Regions from separate parts of the Streptomyces sp. Da 82-17 genome, predicted to be linked through region 2. Evidence: predicted binding sites of a transcription regulator. Region 2 holds the regulator's gene; each other region holds the start of a gene.

The links. Region 2 encodes HrcA, which represses chaperone genes, less so after heat shock. Its sites were predicted from a motif close to TTNGCACTCNGNNNNNCNGAGTGCNAA; they were not measured.
Region 1: groL (chaperonin GroEL) is a predicted target of HrcA. The motif match lies at 3,665-3,691, and genes of this name have one in related genera.
Region 3: groES (co-chaperone GroES) is a predicted target of HrcA. The motif match lies at 2,169-2,195, and genes of this name have one in related genera.

The regions. Positions count from the first base shown of each region.
Region 1 covers NZ_JBJURH010000004.1:220,647-226,446, reverse strand. Annotated here, with positions in the region: gene ACIDOF_RS08765 (hypothetical protein) at 1-610, shown strand, start outside; gene ACIDOF_RS08760 (hypothetical protein) at 607-1,851, shown strand; gene groL (chaperonin GroEL) at 1,877-3,499, opposite strand; gene ACIDOF_RS08750 (cold-shock protein) at 3,811-4,017, opposite strand; gene ACIDOF_RS08745 (MoaD/ThiS family protein) at 4,460-4,738, opposite strand; gene thrC (threonine synthase) at 4,876-5,800, opposite strand, start outside.
Region 2 covers NZ_JBJURH010000008.1:82,480-88,279, reverse strand. Annotated here, with positions in the region: gene ACIDOF_RS15885 (nitronate monooxygenase) at 1-704, opposite strand, end outside; gene dnaJ (molecular chaperone DnaJ) at 794-1,933, opposite strand; gene hrcA (heat-inducible transcriptional repressor HrcA) at 1,934-2,950, opposite strand; gene ACIDOF_RS15870 (MBL fold metallo-hydrolase) at 3,136-3,876, shown strand; gene ACIDOF_RS15865 (DUF3097 domain-containing protein) at 3,911-4,723, shown strand; gene hemW (radical SAM family heme chaperone HemW) at 4,847-5,800, opposite strand, start outside.
Region 3 covers NZ_JBJURH010000007.1:217,506-223,305, reverse strand. Annotated here, with positions in the region: gene groL (chaperonin GroEL) at 1-1,614, opposite strand, end outside; gene groES (co-chaperone GroES) at 1,714-2,022, opposite strand; gene ACIDOF_RS14755 (FtsW/RodA/SpoVE family cell cycle protein) at 2,365-3,711, shown strand; gene ACIDOF_RS14750 (polysaccharide deacetylase family protein) at 3,713-4,651, opposite strand; gene ACIDOF_RS14745 (polysaccharide deacetylase family protein) at 4,648-5,646, opposite strand; gene ACIDOF_RS14740 (THUMP-like domain-containing protein) at 5,765-5,800, shown strand, end outside.

The DNA of each region.
Region 1 (5,800 bases), on a different contig from region 2:
CGACGCCCTGGCCGTCCTCGCCGAGCAGCAGAACGACGTCTGCTCCACCCGCTGGCTCACGACCGAGAGCCACGCCGACCTCGCCCAGCGCGTGCCGGAGATCACCGACGCCACCCGCGCCCGCTGGCAGCGCGAGGGCAAGATCGTCCACCGCGGTCAGGTGAACGCGTCGATCAGCGTGCGCGGCAACATGAACAAAGCCGTCCAGCTCCGGGACGTGTCCATCACCGTGACCAAGCGCCACCAGCCGGGCGCCCTGGCCGCCGCCGAAGAGGGCGAGTGCGGCGGCGGCAGCGACCGCAAGCAGCAGGTCCTCGTCGTCGACCTGGACACCCTGCCCGTGGGACAGCCCGTCTCCGGCCAGTACCTGCTGACCAGCCCGCACCAGAAGGCCGCACGGAAGGCCGCCGCCGAATTCGGCCGCCCCCTCCTCGACCTGCCGACCGACGTGACCACGAGCTCGGTGTACGACCTGGTCCTCACCGGCCGCACCCAGCACTACACGACCGAGTGGCGGGCCACCCTCACCTGGTGGGACGGCAAGGAGACCCACACCACGACGATCGACAACGAAGGCCGCCCCTTCCGCGTCTCCGCCCTCCCCCGGTGAACGTCGGCAAGGCGCTGCACCGCGCCCCGCTCGCCGCCACCCTGCTCGCCGTCCTCGCCGCACACCTGGTCGGTGTGCTCCCGCAGCAGACCGCCTGGGCCGAACTGCCCGCCGACGGCAGCCCGTTGAGCGCGCTCCGCCGCCTCACCGTGGCACCGAACCCGCTGTTCAGCGAGCAGACCGGGCTGGCGGCCCTCGGACCGGACGCCCTGTGGACGGCGGTGTTCCTGCTCGTCCTGGCCGCGCTCGGCTCGGCGGTCCGCGCGGTCGCGCCCGAGCGGGTGCGGATGCTCGTACTCGCCGCGCTGCTCCCCGCGTTCGCCCCGCTCGCCGGGCTGCTCGCGCTGGCCACGGTCCGCCTGCCCGAGCTGTCCTTCGACCCGTACACGCGCGGCGACGCGGCGAACCGGCTGCTCACCGACGCCGCGCAGAGCCACGGCCACACGCTGCTGCTCGGCCTGGTCGGCGCGGCCGTCGCCGGTTGCCTCGGCCTCTCGGCGCTCGCCCGCCACCTCGCCGCCACCGAGCCCCGGTTCACGTCCGAGCCGGTCGGCTGGCTGCGCGATCAGGCCCGGCTCCTGCTGCGTTCGACCGGCCCCGCCCTGCTCGCGCTGGCCGGCGGCGCCGTGGTGCTGCTCGCCTTCACGGCAGGCCTGCCCGTGCTCCTGCTCGACCCGCTCGTCCGGATCTGGTGCGGCAGCGCGGAACTGCCCGCCCCCTGCGCCGTCCAGCTGTCGGGCGACCTCGACACCCTGCCCTCCACGTCGTGGAGCGCCCAACACCCGCTGCTGTACCGCCTGTTGACCCTCTACGCCTGGCAGAGCTTCGCGCTCCTGTACGTCGGCGGCTACGTGATCGTCCGCCGCCTCACCCGGTCCCTGCCGCGGGTCGTCGGCGCCGCCGTGTCCGCGTACGCCGCCTACCCGCCGGCCGTCTGCACGTACGTCGCCCTCCTGGACGGAGTCGACACCGCCCTGGACTCGGGGCGGCAACTCCTCACCGGCGACGAGCTGTTGCTGCAGGCACTGCCACCGGCCGGGCTGTACCACGCCCTGTTCGCGGCCCCCGTGGCCGCCGCGGTGTGCGCGGGCTCCCTGGCGCTGCGCCTCCGCCTCCGCCGCGCCCCCGCCGACACCGCCGACGGCGAGGCGCAGGACGGCGACGGCCACACGCAGGACGGGGACACGCGACAGGGGCGGCACCCCTCCCGTACGGGAGACGTGCCGCCCCTGCGGAGCTGACGCTCAGGGCTGCTGATCCGGAGGATCAGAAGTCCATGTCACCGCCCGGCATGCCGCCCGGAGCGGCCGCGGCGGCCTTCTCCGGCTTGTCGGCGATGACGGCCTCGGTGGTGAGGAACAGCGCGGCGATGGAGGACGCGTTCTGCAGGGCGGAACGGGTCACCTTCGCCGGGTCGATGATGCCCTCGGCGATCATGTCGACGTACTCGCCGGTGGCGGCGTTCAGGCCGTGGCCGACGGTCAGGTTGCGCACCTTCTCGACGACGACACCACCCTCGAGGCCACCGTTGACGGCGATCTGCTTGAGCGGGGCCTCCAGGGCGAGCTTCACGGCGTTGGCGCCGGTCGCCTCGTCACCCTCGAGCTCCAGCTTCTCGAAGACCGCGGAGGCCTGCAGCAGGGCGACGCCACCGCCGGCGACGATGCCCTCCTCGACGGCCGCCTTCGCGTTGCGAACGGCGTCCTCGATGCGGTGCTTGCGCTCCTTGAGCTCGACCTCGGTCGCGGCGCCGGCCTTGATGACGGCCACGCCGCCGGCCAGCTTCGCGAGGCGCTCCTGCAGCTTCTCGCGGTCGTAGTCCGAGTCGGACTGCTCGATCTCGGCGCGGATCTGGTTCACGCGGCCGTTGACCTGGTCGCTGTCGCCGGCACCGTCGACGATGGTGGTCTCGTCCTTGGTGATGACGACCTTGCGGGCGCGGCCGAGCAGGTCGATCGTCGCGTTCTCCAGCTTGAGGCCGACCTCCTCGGAGATCACCTCGCCGCCGGTGAGGATCGCGATGTCGTTCAGCATGGCCTTGCGGCGGTCACCGAAGCCCGGGGCCTTGACGGCGACGGACTTGAAGGTGCCCTTGATCTTGTTGACGACCAGGGTCGACAGGGCCTCGCCCTCGACGTCCTCGGCGATGATCAGCAGCGGCTTGCCGGACTGCATGACCTTCTCGAGGAGCGGGATCAGGTCCTTGACGGAGCCGATCTTCGAGTTGGCGATCAGGATGTACGGGTCGTCGAGGACGGCCTCCATACGCTCCATGTCGGTGGCGAAGTACGCCGAGATGTAGCCCTTGTCGAAGCGCATACCCTCGGTGAGCTCCAGCTCCAGACCGAAGGTCTGGGACTCCTCGACGGTGATGACGCCTTCCTTGCCGACCTTGTCCATGGCCTCGGCGATGAGCTCGCCGATCTGGGAGTCGGCGGCGGAGATGGAGGCGGTGGAGGCGATCTGCTCCTTGGTCTCGACCTCCTTGGCCTGGTCGAGCAGGGCGGCGGAGACGGCCTCGACGGCCTTCTCGATACCGCGCTTCAGAGCCATCGGGTTGGCGCCGGCGGCCACGTTGCGCAGGCCCTCGCGGACCAGGGCCTGGGCGAGCACGGTCGCCGTGGTCGTACCGTCACCGGCGACGTCGTCCGTCTTCTTGGCGACTTCCTTGACCAGCTCGGCGCCGATCTTTTCGTACGGGTCCTCGAGCTCGATCTCCTTGGCGATGGACACACCATCGTTGGTGATCGTGGGGGCGCCCCACTTCTTCTCGAGGACGACGTTGCGACCCTTGGGGCCCAGGGTCACCTTGACGGCGTCGGCGAGCTGGTTCATGCCGCGCTCGAGGCCGCGCCGTGCCTCCTCGTCGAACGCGATGATCTTGGCCATGTGAAGTGGTCCTCCCGGACGCGGTGGAAACGCAAACAGACCGGCGCCGATGCCCGCGACGGACGGCCTGCAGCCCTTGTGGTTCCTTGCCCCACCCGGCCTGCGGGCCTCACCGACCCGATCCAAGTTCTGTCACTCTCACCTTCAGAGTGCTAACGCCAATGATTAGCACTCACCCCACCCGAGTGCAAGACGCTTCCGGAGTACGAGCCCGACCTCGGGCCCACCCGAGGACCGGGCCCGGGCACGCCGAAGGGCCCGCACCCCGTGGGTGCGGGCCCTTCGTCAGCTGTGCAGTCGCGTCGGCGCGATCAGCCGGCTGCCACGCGGACCATGTCGGCCTGCGGGCCCTTCTGACCCTGCGAGATCTCGAACTCGACCCGCTGACCCTCTTCAAGGGTGCGGTATCCGTCCATCTGAATCGCGCTGTAGTGGACGAAAACATCCGCACCACCGTCGACCGCGATGAAGCCGTACCCCTTCTCCGCGTTGAACCACTTGACGGTGCCCTGAGCCATGCCTAACTCCCCTATTACTGGCCCTTGCACAGATCCGCACTTCGCGGATCCGGGTCAGACCTCACCCCCCGACAGGTGGGGGCGTGCGCCGGAACGCGTCGACCGCCGCTGAATGTATCTGCCCAACTGCCGTCTGCAACAGGTCAATTCGACGAGAAATCTGGGCGCGACCGATCGGCTGAACAGGGAGAATTCGCCGGATCCCAGAACAAGTCGGACCGGGCGAACGGAACAAAGCGTGCGAATTGCGGGGGCTCTTCGACCGCAAGTCGTCGGCGAAACCGGGAGTTCTCATATGCGCGCGGCATGCGCGGAGACCGAAAGCGGAACAGCTTTCCCAACTCTATCGCGCCCAACCATGCAGAATTGCCCCCTCCGCTTCCTGCGGAGGGGGCAATTCTGCATGTTTCCTGCGTAACGGGGCCGCAGGTCGGCCGCGGGTTCAGCAACCGCCGGCGACGGCCGGGATGATCGAGACGCCGGCGCCGTCCGGGGTGGCGGTCTCCAGGCCCTGCTCGAAGCGGACGTCGTCGTCGTTGACGTACACGTTCACGAAGCGGCGCAGCTTGCCCTGGTCGTCCAGGACGCGCGCGGCGATGCCCGCGTGGTTCTTCTCCAGGTCCGAGATGACCTCGGCGAGGGTGGCCCCCTCGGCGGCGACCTCGGCCTGACCGCCGGTGTAGGTGCGCAGGATGGTGGGGATGCGGACGTTGACGCTCATGGGATCACCTTCAGTAAGACGGTTTGGTGGCGCCCCTGAAAGGGGCGCGGGGCTGTGTCAATTTGCGGCTGGCGCCGCGCGGGCGCGAGGACGGACCACTGCCCGCAGTCGGCTACGGACAGCGGCCCCTACGGCGACTAACCGGCAAGCCCCGCCGCACGGAACGCGTCAAGCGACGGCTTGATGGTCGCGGTGGCCTGCGAGGTGGGCGCCACGGCGTCGAGCGTCTTGAGCCCGTCGCCCGTGTTCAGCACGACCGTGGTCAGCGTCGGATCGATGAGCCCGGCCTCGATCAGCTTCTTCGTCACGCCGACGGTCACACCCCCGGCCGTCTCCGCGAAGATCCCCTCCGTACGGGCGAGCAGCTTGATCGCGTCGACGACCTGCTCGTCGTTCACGTCCTCCACGGCCCCGCCGGTGCGCCGGGCGATGTCCAGGACGTACGGGCCGTCGGCGGGGTTGCCGATCGCGAGGGACTTGGCGATGGTGTCCGGCTTCTGCGGGCGGACCACGTCGTGGCCGTTCTTGAAGGCCGTGGACACCGGGGAGCAGCCCTCGGCCTGGGCGCCGAAGATCTTGTACGGCTTGTCCTCGACCAGGCCGAGCTTGATCAGCTCCTGCAGGCCCTTGTCGATCTTCGTGAGCTGCGAGCCGGAGGCGATCGGGATGACCAGCTGGTCGGGCAGCTGCCAGCCGAGCTGCTCGCAGATCTCGTACGCGAGCGTCTTCGAGCCCTCGCCGTAGTACGGCCGCAGGTTCACGTTGACGAAGCCCCAGCCCTCGCCCAGCGGGTCGCCGATGAGCTCGGAGCAGAAGCGGTTGACGTCGTCGTAGTTGCCCTCGATGCCGACGAGCTCGCCGCCGTACACCGCGGCCATGACGACCTTGCCCTGCTCCAGGTCGTGCGGGATGAACACGCAGGAGCGGAAGCCGGCGCGGGCGGCGGCGGCGCCGACGGCGCCGGCGAGGTTGCCGGTGGACGAGCAGGAGAGCGTGGTGAAGCCGAAGGCGCGGGCGGCCTCCAGGGCCTGGGCGACGACGCGGTCCTTGAAGGAGTGCGTC
Region 2 (5,800 bases):
TGCGCCGCGTCCGCACCCGCCGCCAGCACCGCCGCGATCTGGCTGCCGCGCATCAGTCCGCCGGCCGCGACGATCGGCAGCTGCACGGTCTCCCGCACCTGTGCGATCAGCGCGAGCAGTCCGACGCCGCTGCCGTCCCGCTCGGGGTCGTCGCGGTGCGTGCCCTGGTGTCCGCCGGCCTCGACGCCCTGCACGCACACCGCGTCCGCGCCCGCCCACTGCGCGGTCTGCGCCTCCTCGGCGCTGGTGACGGTGACGACGGTGGTGGTTCCGGCCCGCGAGAACGCTTCGAGCACGTCCCGCGAGGGGCAGCCGAAGGTGAAGGAGACCAGCGGCACGGGGTCGTCGAAGAGGACCGCGAGCTTCGCCTCGTAGCCGTCGTCCCGCCCGGAGTCCGGGTCGCCGAGCGGGGCGTCGTACCAGGTGGACTCGCCGGTGAGCTGGTGCGCGTACACGGCGACCGCGCTCGGGTCGGCGTAGTCCGGCTGCGGCATGAACAGGTTGACGCCGAAGGGCCGGTCGGTGAGCCCGCGCAGCTGCTTGATCTCCTGGTACATGCCGTCGGCGGTCTTGTACCCGGCGGCCAGGAAGCCGAGGCCGCCGGCTTCGGACACGGCCGCGGCGAGGGCGGGGCAGGAGGCGCCACCGGCCATCGGGGCCTGCACGATCGGGTACGGGCTGAGATCGGTCACTGCGGTGGACATGAGCGCATGCTTTCACGTCCACCGCAGACCGCTAAATCCAGCCTCACCCGGGGCGCTCACCGCTCTCCCCGGGCCCCCGGCCAAGGCGGCTACCGCCCGTTGAACGCGTCCTTCAACCGGTGGAACAGCCCCTGCTGCCCGGGCTGGAACTGGCCCGTGGGCCGTTCCTCGCCGCGCGCCTTGGCCAGCTCGCGCAGCAGCCGCTCCTGCTCCGGGTCCAGCTTGGTCGGCGTGGTGACCTCGACGTGCACGATGAGGTCGCCGCGGCCGCCGCCGCGCAGGTGCGTGATGCCGCGCCCGTGCAGCGGGATCGACTGGCCGGACTGCGTGCCGGGCCGGATGTCGACCTCCTCCATGCCGTCGAGCGTCTCCAGCGGCACCTTCGTGCCGAGCGCCGCCGCCGTCATGGGGATGGTGACCGTGCAGTGCAGGTCGTCGCCGCGCCGCTGGAAGACGGGGTGCGGCAGTTCGTGGATCTCGACGTACAGGTCGCCGGCGGGGCCGCCGCCGGGGCCGACCTCGCCCTCGCCCGCGAGCTGGATCCGGGTGCCGTTGTCGACACCGGCCGGGATCTTCACCGTGAGCGTGCGCCGGGAGCGGATCCGGCCGTCGCCCGCGCACTCGGGGCACGGCGTCGGGACGACGGTGCCGAAGCCCTGGCACTGCGGGCACGGCCGCGACGTCATGACCTGGCCGAGGAAGGACCGCGTGACCTGCGAGACCTCACCGCGGCCGCGGCACATGTCACAGGTCTGCGCCGAGGTGCCGGGGGCGGCGCCCTCGCCGGAGCAGGTCGTGCAGACGACGGCCGTGTCGACCTGGATGTCCTTCGTCGTGCCGAACGCGGCCTCGTCCAGCTCGACTTCGAGCCGGATCATCGCGTCCTGGCCGCGGCGGGTGCGCGAACGGGGTCCGCGCTGGGACGCCGTCCCGAAGAACGCGTCCATGATGTCCGAGAAGTTCCCGAACCCGCCCTGCCCGAAGCCGCCGGCGCCGCCGCCTCCGCCGCTCTGCGACAGGGGGTCGCCGCCGAGGTCGTAGACCTGCTTCTTCTGCGGGTCCGACAACACCTCGTACGCGGCGTTGATCTCCTTGAAGCGCTCCTGCGTCTTCGGATCGGGGTTCACATCCGGGTGGAGCTCACGCGCCAGCCTCCGGAAGGCCTTCTTGATCTCGTCCTGGGAAGCGTCGCGGCGCACGCCGAGTACGGCGTAGTAGTCCGTGGCCACTTACGACTCCGCCAGGATCTGTCCGACGTAACGTGCCACTGCGCGTACTGCTCCCATCGTTCCGGGGTAGTCCATGCGGGTCGGTCCGACCACGCCGAGTTTGGCGACTGCTTCGCCGCCCGAACCGTAGCCGACCGAGACGACGGACGTGGAGTTGAGTCCCTCGTGGGCGTTCTCGTGCCCGATGCGTACGGTCATGCCCGGATCCTTGGCCTCGCCGAGCAGCTTGAGAAGCACGACCTGCTCCTCCAGCGCTTCGAGCACCGGGCGGATCACGAGCGGGAAATCGTGCCCGAAACGGGTGAGATTGGCGGTGCCGCCGATCATCAGCCGCTCCTCGGTCTCCTCCACGAGGGTTTCCAGGAGGGTCGCGAGGACGGTCGAGACGGTGCCGCGGTCGTCCGTCTCGAAGGACTCGGGCAGGTCCTGCACCAGCTGCGGGACGTCCGAGAAACGGCGCCCCGCGACGCGGCTGTTGAGCCGGGCCCGCAGGTCGGCGAGCGCGGTCTCCCCGAACGGCGCCGGGCAGTCCACGTGCCGCTGCTCGACCCGGCCGGTGTCGGTGATGACGACGAGCATCAGCCGCGCGGGCGCGAGCGAGAGCAGCTCGACGTGCCGCACCGTGGACCGGGTCAGCGACGGGTACTGCACGACGGCGACCTGCCGGGTCAGCTGCGCGAGCAGCCGCACCGTACGCCCCACGACGTCGTCGAGGTCGACGGCGCCGTCGAGGAAGTTCTGGATGGCGCGGCGCTCGGCGCCGGAGAGCGGCTTGACGCCCGCGAGCTTGTCGACGAAGAGGCGGTACCCCTTGTCGGTGGGGATGCGCCCGGCGCTGGTGTGCGGCTGGGCGATGAAGCCCTCTTCCTCCAGGGCCGCCATGTCGTTGCGCACGGTGGCCGGGGAGACGCCGAGGCGGTGCCGCTCGGTGAGCGCCTTGGAGCCGACGGGCTCCTCGGTGCCGACATAGTCCTGGACGATGGCGCGCAGCACCTCAAGTCTGCGTTCGCTCAGCATGCGCGCACACCTCCCTGCCACGGCACGGCATTCGGCTTCGTCGGCTTCCTCGACTTCGTCTGGCACTCAACACAGCAGAGTGCCAGCATTTCACCGGCCCAGTGTACGGCCGGTGGGTACGCCCGCGGCAAGGGTGGGGGCGGCCGGGCCGCGCGGCCCCTCGCGGCCGGGGTTAGCGTCTCCCCATGCGGTTGACTTGGGAAGAGCCGTACGCGTCCGACTGGGAGCGGTTGTCGCCCTGCGCGGCGCGGCGCCGGCTGCCCGGCTGGGACTGCACGGTCGGCCTGGTCGCGGGCGAGCGGGGCGCGCTGCTCGTCGACGCCGGTTCCTCGCTGCGGGAGGGCGCCGAGCTGCGCCGGCAGGCGGAGGCGCTGCTCGGCGGCCGGCGTGTGACACATCTCGCGCTCACGCATCCGCACTTCGACCACGTCCTGGGCGCTGCCGCGTTCTCCGGGGTCGAGGTGTTCGGCGCGGTCGGCGTGGACGGAGTCCTGGAGCGCGGCCGCGACGAGCTGGCGGCGGACGCGGTACGGCACGGTCTCGACGCGCGGGCGGCGGGCGAGGCGGCGGAGCTCCTGGTCCGCCCGCACCACCTGGTGAGCGGCGAGTGGACCCTCGACCTGGGCGGGGTGCGGGCGCTGCTCGCGAACGTGGGGCCCGGCCACACGGGCCACGACCTGGTGGTTCTCGTGCCCGGCACGGACGGCGGCCCGGAGGTCGTGTTCTGCGGCGACCTGGTCGAGGAGTCCGGCGAACCGCAGGCGGGCCCGGACGCGATCCCCGCCCGCTGGCCGCACGCCCTGGACCGGCTGCTCGACCTGGGCGGCGCGGACGCGGTGTACGTACCGGGGCACGGTTCGGTGGTGAACGCGGCGTTTGTCCGTGAGCAACGCGCCACGCTGGCCGCGCAGTTCGGCGTGTCGTAGTCGTCCTCGCGCGGCTTCTCTTATCGTCTGCCGGATGCGCAGCTACAGCCCCGATCTCACCCCGCCGTGGAAGAAGCGGAAGCCGGTTCCCGAAGTGGCCGCGGAACGCGACCTGGTCGTGGAGGAGGTCACCACCGGGTTCTGCGGTGCGGTGATCCGCTGCGAGGCGGGCACGGTCACGCTGGAGGACCGCTTCGGCAAGCACCGCGTCTTCCCTCTCGAACCCCGCGGCTTCCTCCTGGAGGGCCGCGTCGTCACCCTGGTCCGCCCGTCGGCGGCGGCTCCGGCACGCCCCACGCGTACGGCGTCCGGTTCGGTGGCCGTGCCCGGGGCGCGGGCCCGGGTCGCGCGGGCGGGGCGGATCTATGTGGAGGGGCGGCACGACGCGGAGCTGGTCGAGAAGGTGTGGGGCGACGACCTGCGCATCGAGGGCGTCGTCGTGGAGTACCTGGAGGGCGTGGACGATCTGCCCGCGGTGGTCGCCGAGTTCGCCCCCGACGCGGACGCGCGGCTCGGGGTCCTGGTCGACCATCTGGTGCCCGGCTCGAAGGAGTCCCGGATCGCGGCGGAGGTGAGCAGCGCGCACGCGCTGGTGGTGGGCCACCCGTACATCGACATCTGGGAGGCGGTGAAGCCGTCCGCGCTCGGCATCGCGGCCTGGCCGCGCGTCCCCCGCGGCCAGGACTGGAAGACGGGCGTCTGCGAGGCCCTGGGCTGGCCGTCGGCCAACACGGGCGCGGTGTGGCAGGCGATCCTGGAACGGGTCACGTCGTACAAGGACCTGGAACCGGAACTCCTGGGCCGCGTCGAGGAGCTGATCGACTTCGTGACGGCGCCCCCCGAGTAGGGGCGGCGCCCCAAAGGGGCGCGGGGAACTGCGCGGGCAACCACGACGGCGGGTCAGCCAGACGACGGCGCCGCAGGCTTACGGGAAGGGGCGGGTAGGGGCGGGTAGGGGACTGATTCAGCCTCAGTCGACCAGATCCCGCACAACCCCATCCGCCAACAACCGCCCCCGCAGGGTCAGCACGGCCCGCCCCGCCTCGTACGGACCACGCTCCAGCAACCCGTCCCCCAACGCCCGGCGCGCAGCCGCCAGCCCGTCGCGGCGGAGCAGCGACAACGGCACCCCCTCCCGCAGCCGAAGCTCCAGCAGGATCCGCTCGACCCGCCGGTCCTCCTCGGACAGCAGCTCCCGCCCGGCCCCGGGCGAACCCCCCGCCAGCAGCGCCTGCGCGTACGCCCCCGGGTGCTTGACGTTCCACCACCGCACGCCGCCCACGTGGGAGTGCGCTCCGGGGCCCGCGCCCCACCAGTCGGCGCCGCGCCAGTACAGCTCGTTGTGCAGGCAGCGGCCGGCGTCGGTGGTGGCCCAGTTGGACACCTCGTACCAGGAGAAGCCCGCTGCGGCGAGGAGCTCGTCGGCGATCAGATAGCGGTCGGCGTGCACGTCGTCGTCGGTCATGGGGACCTCGCCGCGGCGGATGCGGCGGGCCAGCTGGGTGCCCTCCTCGACGATCAGGGCGTACGCCGAGACGTGGTCGGGGCCCGCGCCGATCGCCGCTTCGAGGGAGGCCCGCCAGTCGTCGTCGGACTCGCCGGGGGTGCCGTAGATCAGGTCGAGGTTGACGTGCTCGAAGCCGGCCGCGCGGGCCTCGGCGACGCAGGCCTCGGGGCGGCCGGGCGTATGCGTGCGGTCGAGGATCTTCAGGACGTGCTGCCGGGCGCTCTGCATGCCGAACGAGATCCGGTTGAACCCGCCCTCGCGCAGCTCCGTGAGGTACGCCGGACCGACGGACTCCGGGTTGGCCTCCGTCGTGACCTCCGCGTCCGGCGCGAGCCCGAACTCCGCGCGCAGCGCGCCGAGGACCCGGACCAGGTCGGCGGCGGGCAGCAGCGTGGGCGTGCCGCCGCCGACGAAGAC
Region 3 (5,800 bases), on a different contig from region 2:
GTGACCGTGGCCGTGGCCCGCGTCGGCCTCTTCCTCTTCCTTCTTCTCGACGACCAGGGTCTCGGTCGTGAGGAGCAGGGAGGCGATGGAGGCGGCGTTCTCCAGGGCGGAGCGGGTGACCTTGACCGGGTCGATGACGCCGGCCTTGACCAGGTCGCCGTACTCACCGGTGGCGGCGTTGAAGCCCTCGCCCTTGCCGAGCTCGGCGACCTTCGAGGTGATGACGTAACCCTCGAGGCCGGCGTTCTCGGCGATCCAGCGGAGCGGCTCGACGGCGGCGCGGCGGACGACGGCGACACCGGTGGCCTCGTCACCCTCCTTGCCGAGGTTGCCCTCGAGCACCTTGACGGCGTGGACCAGGGCGGAGCCACCACCGGAGACGATGCCCTCCTCGACCGCGGCGCGGGTCGCGGAGATGGCGTCCTCCAGACGGTGCTTCTTCTCCTTCAGCTCCACCTCGGTGGCGGCGCCGACCTTGATGACGCACACGCCGCCGGCCAGCTTCGCGAGGCGCTCCTGCAGCTTCTCGCGGTCCCAGTCGGAGTCCGTGGCCTCGATCTCGGCCTTGATCTGGTTGACGCGGCCCGCGACGTCCTCGGCGTTGCCGCCGCCGTCGACGATGGTCGTGTCGTCCTTGGTGATCGTGACGCGGCGGGCGGTGCCAAGGACGTCCAGACCGGCCTGGTCGAGCTTGAGGCCGACCTCCTCGGCGATGACGGTGGCACCGGTGAGGGTGGCCATGTCGCCGAGCATCGCCTTGCGGCGGTCACCGAAGCCGGGGGCCTTCACGGCGACGGCGTTGAAGGTGCCGCGGATCTTGTTCACGACCAGGGTCGACAGGGCCTCGCCCTCGACGTCCTCGGCGATGATCAGCAGCGGCTTGGAGCCACCGGCCTGGATGACCTTCTCGAGCAGCGGGAGCAGGTCCTGGATCGAGGAGATCTTGCCCTGGTGGATCAGGATGTACGGGTCGTCGAGGACGGCCTCCATACGCTCCTGGTCGGTGACGAAGTACGGGGACAGGTAGCCCTTGTCGAAGGCCATGCCCTCGGTGAAGTCCAGCTCCAGACCGAAGGTGTTGGACTCCTCGACGGTGATGACACCGTCCTTGCCGACCTTGTCCATCGCCTCGGCGATGAGCTCACCGATCTGCTTGTCCTGGGCGGACAGCGCGGCGACGGCGGCGATGTCCTCCTTGGAGTCGATCGGGCGGGCGGTGGCGATCAGGTCGTCGGAGACGGCCTTGACGGCGGCGTCGATGCCCTTCTTCAGGGCGGCCGGGGAGGCGCCGGCGGCGACGTTGCGCAGACCCTCGCGGACCAGGGCCTGGGCGAGCACGGTGGCGGTGGTCGTACCGTCACCCGCGATGTCGTTGGTCTTGGTCGCCACCTCCTTCACGAGCTGCGCGCCGAGGTTCTCGTACGCGTCCTCGACCTCGACCTCGCGGGCGATGGTCACGCCGTCGTTGGTGATGGTGGGGGCGCCGAACTTCTTGTCGATGACGACGTTGCGGCCCTTGGGGCCGATCGTCACCTTGACCGTGTCGGCAAGCTTGTTGACGCCGCGCTCGAGGGCGCGACGGGCGTCCTCGTCGAACTTCAGGATCTTCGCCATGGAGCTTTGTCAGTCCTCTCGAAAACGAACGGCGCCCCCGGCGCCCGGCTTCTTACGGTCGCGGGGGCCAGGGGCGCAGTTCAAAGCAAAACCGGTGAATTACTTCTCGACGATCGCGAGCACGTCGCGCGCCGAGAGGACGAGGTACTCCTCGCCGTTGTACTTCACCTCGGTGCCGCCGTACTTGCTGTACAGCACGATGTCGCCGGTCTTGACGTCGAGCGGCAGGCGCTCGCCGTTCTCGAAGCGGCCCGGGCCCACGGCGAGGACGACGCCCTCCTGGGGCTTCTCCTTCGCGGTGTCCGGGATGACCAGGCCAGAGGCCGTGGTCTGCTCGGCGTCGAGCGGCTGGACCACGATGCGGTCCTCGAGCGGCTTGATGGCAACCTTGGAGCTGGCGGTCGTCACGATCCGACCTCCCCCTTCGGAGATCTCACGGGGTTAACTGTCTGAGGTGGCGACCAGGTGGATCCGTCGTCGCGGGTGCCGGACCTGCCCGTCGCTGTGTTGGCACTCTCCCACGGGGAGTGCCAGAGCCGACACTATGACCGCGATTAGCACTCGGTCAAGCGGAGTGCCAATCCCGGCGCCGCGCCGTCCCCCGCCGGCGGCCTCCACGCCCGCGTCCGGCGGCGGAACCGCCCGTACGCCGTCCCCGTCTTGGAGCGCGTGACGAACAACGGACCGATAGGCGGACAGACCGGACAGGGTGCCAGGCGCGCGGTCGGGCGCCGGCCCGCGCCCGCGGCGCTGCGGCGCCGGCGCCACGAGGCCCTGCTCCTGCTGTTCACGGTCGCCCTCGCGGTGTTCGGGCACGCCTCGGTCGGCCTGGCCATGGGCGGCCGACTCCCCACCGGGATCGCCCAGTTCACCGCGAGCCTGGTGCTGCTCGCCGGGGTCGGGCATCTCGCGGTGCGCCGCTTCGCGCCGTACGCGGACCCGCTGATCCTGCCGCTCGCGACGCTGCTCACCGGGCTCGGCCTCGTCCTGCTGCACCGGCTCGACATCAGCTACGCGGAGAAGTTCCGGAACTCGGAGCCCACGGCGGGCGGCCAGTTGGTGTGGTCGGTGATCGGGGTGGCGTGCTGCGCGGGGGTGCTCGCGCTGCTGCGCGACCACCGGCGGCTGCAGCGGTACGTGTACCTGACGATGGCCGTCGCGCTCGTGCTGCTGATGGCCCCGGCGTTCTTCCCCGGGGACACGTACGGCGCGAAGCGGTGGATCTATCTGGGCGGGATGTCGTTCCAGCCGGGCGAGTTCGTGAAGATCATGATCGCCGTGTTCTTCGCGGGCTACCTGACGCTCAACCGCGACGCCCTCGCCCTCACCGGCCGCCGCGTGCTCGGCGTGCGCCTCCCGCCGGGGCGGCAGCTCGGGCCGATCCTCACGGTCTGGGTGATCAGCCTGCTCGTCCTGGTCTTCGAGCGGGACCTCGGCACCTCGCTGATCTTCTTCGGCCTGTTCGTGGTGATGCTGTACGCGGCGACGCGGCGGACCGCGTGGGTGGTGTGCGGCGTGACGCTCGCCGCGGTCGGCGCGTTCGTGGTCGGCTCCCTGCAGCCGCACGTGCACGGCCGGGTGCAGGCGTGGCTCGACCCGTTCGCCGCGCTCACCCCCGAGGGCCGGGCGGCGGGCGCGTCCGACCAGCTGGCGCAGGCCCTGTTCGGCTTCGGCAGCGGCGGCCTCACGGGTACGGGGCTCGGCCTCGGGCACCCCGAGCTGATCGGGTTCGCGGGGCGCAGCGACTTCATCCTGACCACCGTCGGCGAGGAGTTGGGCCTCACCGGGGTGATGGCCGTGCTGCTGCTCTACGCCCTGCTCGTGCAGCGCGGCCTGCGGACGGCCGTGCTCGCCCGGGACCCGTTCGGGAAGCTGCTCGCGGCCGGGCTCTCGGCGGCGCTGATGCTGCAGGTGTTCGTGGTCGCGGGCGGGGTGCTCGGGCTGATCCCGCTGACCGGCAAGGCCCTGCCGTTCCTGGCGAAGGGCGGGTCCTCGCTCGTCGCGAACTGGCTGCTGGTCGCCCTGCTGCTGCGGATCAGCGACAGCGCGGGACGGCACCGGGAGGCCGCCGACCCGCCTGCCGCCGCGGCGAGTTGAGTCACAGGTAGTCCTCCAGGCGGGCCACCGTGTACCCCTGGGCCTGGATCGTGCGGAGCAGCCGGGCCGTCGCCTCGGTCAGGGACGCGCCGTCCGGGTCGGCCGGGCCGGGGTGCTGCGCGAGGACGATGTCGCCGGGGGCGAGCTCGGGCCCGTCCGCGTCCGGGTGGCCGTCGAGCCGCAGCGTCGTCCGCCACCGGACCACCGCGGCGATCCCGCAGTCGGCGGCGGCGCGCAGGGTGTCGTCGTCGTACTCCCCGTAGGGCGGGCGGAAGAGGCGGGGGCGGATGCCGAAGCGCTGCTTGAGCTTGTCCTGCTGGCCGCAGATCTCCCAGCGCTGGCCCTCGTAGGAGAGGCCGGGCAGGTACGGGTGGTCGAGGGTGTGGTTCTGGACGGTGGCGCCGACCGCGCGGAGCTCGCCGAAGTGCGCGTAGCCGGGGCCGAGCACGCGGTCGGTGAGGAAGACGCTGACGGGGAGCTTCAACTCCCGGACCATGCGCACGAATCGGGGGTCGCGTTCGACCGCGTCGTCGAAGGTCAGGAACACCACCTTGTCCTTCGTGGGGACGCGGTCGACGACCGGGGGCAGGCCCGGGCCCCCGGGCATCGCGTGCGCGCGCCGGAGCCGGGGCTTCGGGGCGGGGGCGAGCGGTGCGTCGAGGCCCCAGCGGCGGGCGGTGGCCGTACTGACCGCACGCTCCCGGAAGCCGCTCTTCCGCCGCTCGGCCGACTGGTGCGCCCCGGCCTTCCGCCGCTCGGCCGACTGGTGCGCCCCCGGCCCGGCGAGGCCCGGCTCGGCCCGGGCCGCCCTGCGTTCCTCGACCTTCTGTGCCGCCTTCCGGCCGAGCCGTTCGATCGGGTCGACGGACTGGGCGCAGCCGGTGAGTGCCAGCGCACCGGCTGCAAGGAGCCCGGCGAGCAGCCGGTGCGCGCGGCTCACCGGGCGGCCCGGCCGGGTCCGGACTCCGCGGGTCCGGACTGCGCGGGTCCGGACTGCGTGGGCAGGTAGTCCTCCAGGCGCGCGATCGCGTACCCCTTGTCCGTCACCGTCTTCAGGAGGCGGCGGATCATGTCGGGCATCGTGCCCTTCCAGTCCTCCTTGCCGCGGAAGTGGGTGAGGATGATGTCGCCGGGGTGCAGGTCGCGGTCCCACTCGCGCCAGTCCATGCGGTCGGCGAATGCCTCGGCGTTCCACAGCGGCACGGACGTGATGCCGCAGGCCTTGGCGGCCTTCAGGGTGTCGCGGTTGTAGTTGCCGTAGGGCGGGCGGAAGAGCTCGGGGCGCTTGCCGTAGCGCTTCTCGATGACGTCCTGCATGCCGCAGATCTCGCGCTTCTGCTGCTCGTAGGAGAGGCCGGGCATGTACTTGTGGTTGAGCGTGTGGTTGTTCAGGCCGACGCCTCTGGCCTGCATCTTCTTGAAGTAGCCGTAGTCGTCCTCGATCACGTAGTCGCTGAGGAACGCCGTGTACGGGATCTTGAGTTCGCTCATCATCCGGAGGAACCGGGGGTCCTTCTCGGCGCCGTCGTCGATGGTCAGGAAGACCACCTTGTCCTTCGTCGGGACGGTCGTGTAGACGGGCGGCAGGTGCTTCTGGCCCGACACCTCGAAGCCCTTGCGGGTGGTGATCTCCGGCTTCTTCGCGGGCGGTTCGGGCGGGGTCAGCGGCATCTTGGCGACGCCCCACTTCTTCACCGCGGCGACCCGTGCGGCGTGCGCGGCGGCCTGCTGCTTCGCACGCTCGGCCTGCTGCTGGCCGTGGGCCGGCTCGACGGGCTCCTGGCCTCCGCCGCCCGCACAGCCGGAGGCCAGGGCCGCGGCGGTGAGCACGGCCACGCCTGCCCTGATCCGCAGCGAGCGGCTCGACGCGATCCGGAGGGCACGACTCGGCGCCCACTTCGTACCGAACTTTTCGTTTTGTCGTACTAGTTGCATGGCGTCGGATCCTGTCAGCGCGGGTCCGTCCGACTGAGCCGACACCGCCGCCGGGGCGGGCACGATCCACCGCTTGGCCGACAACCACCCGAAGCGGGCCGTGACCGACAATGGCCGGGTGAACGACCTCGACCCGCTCGCCGCCTTCGAAGCC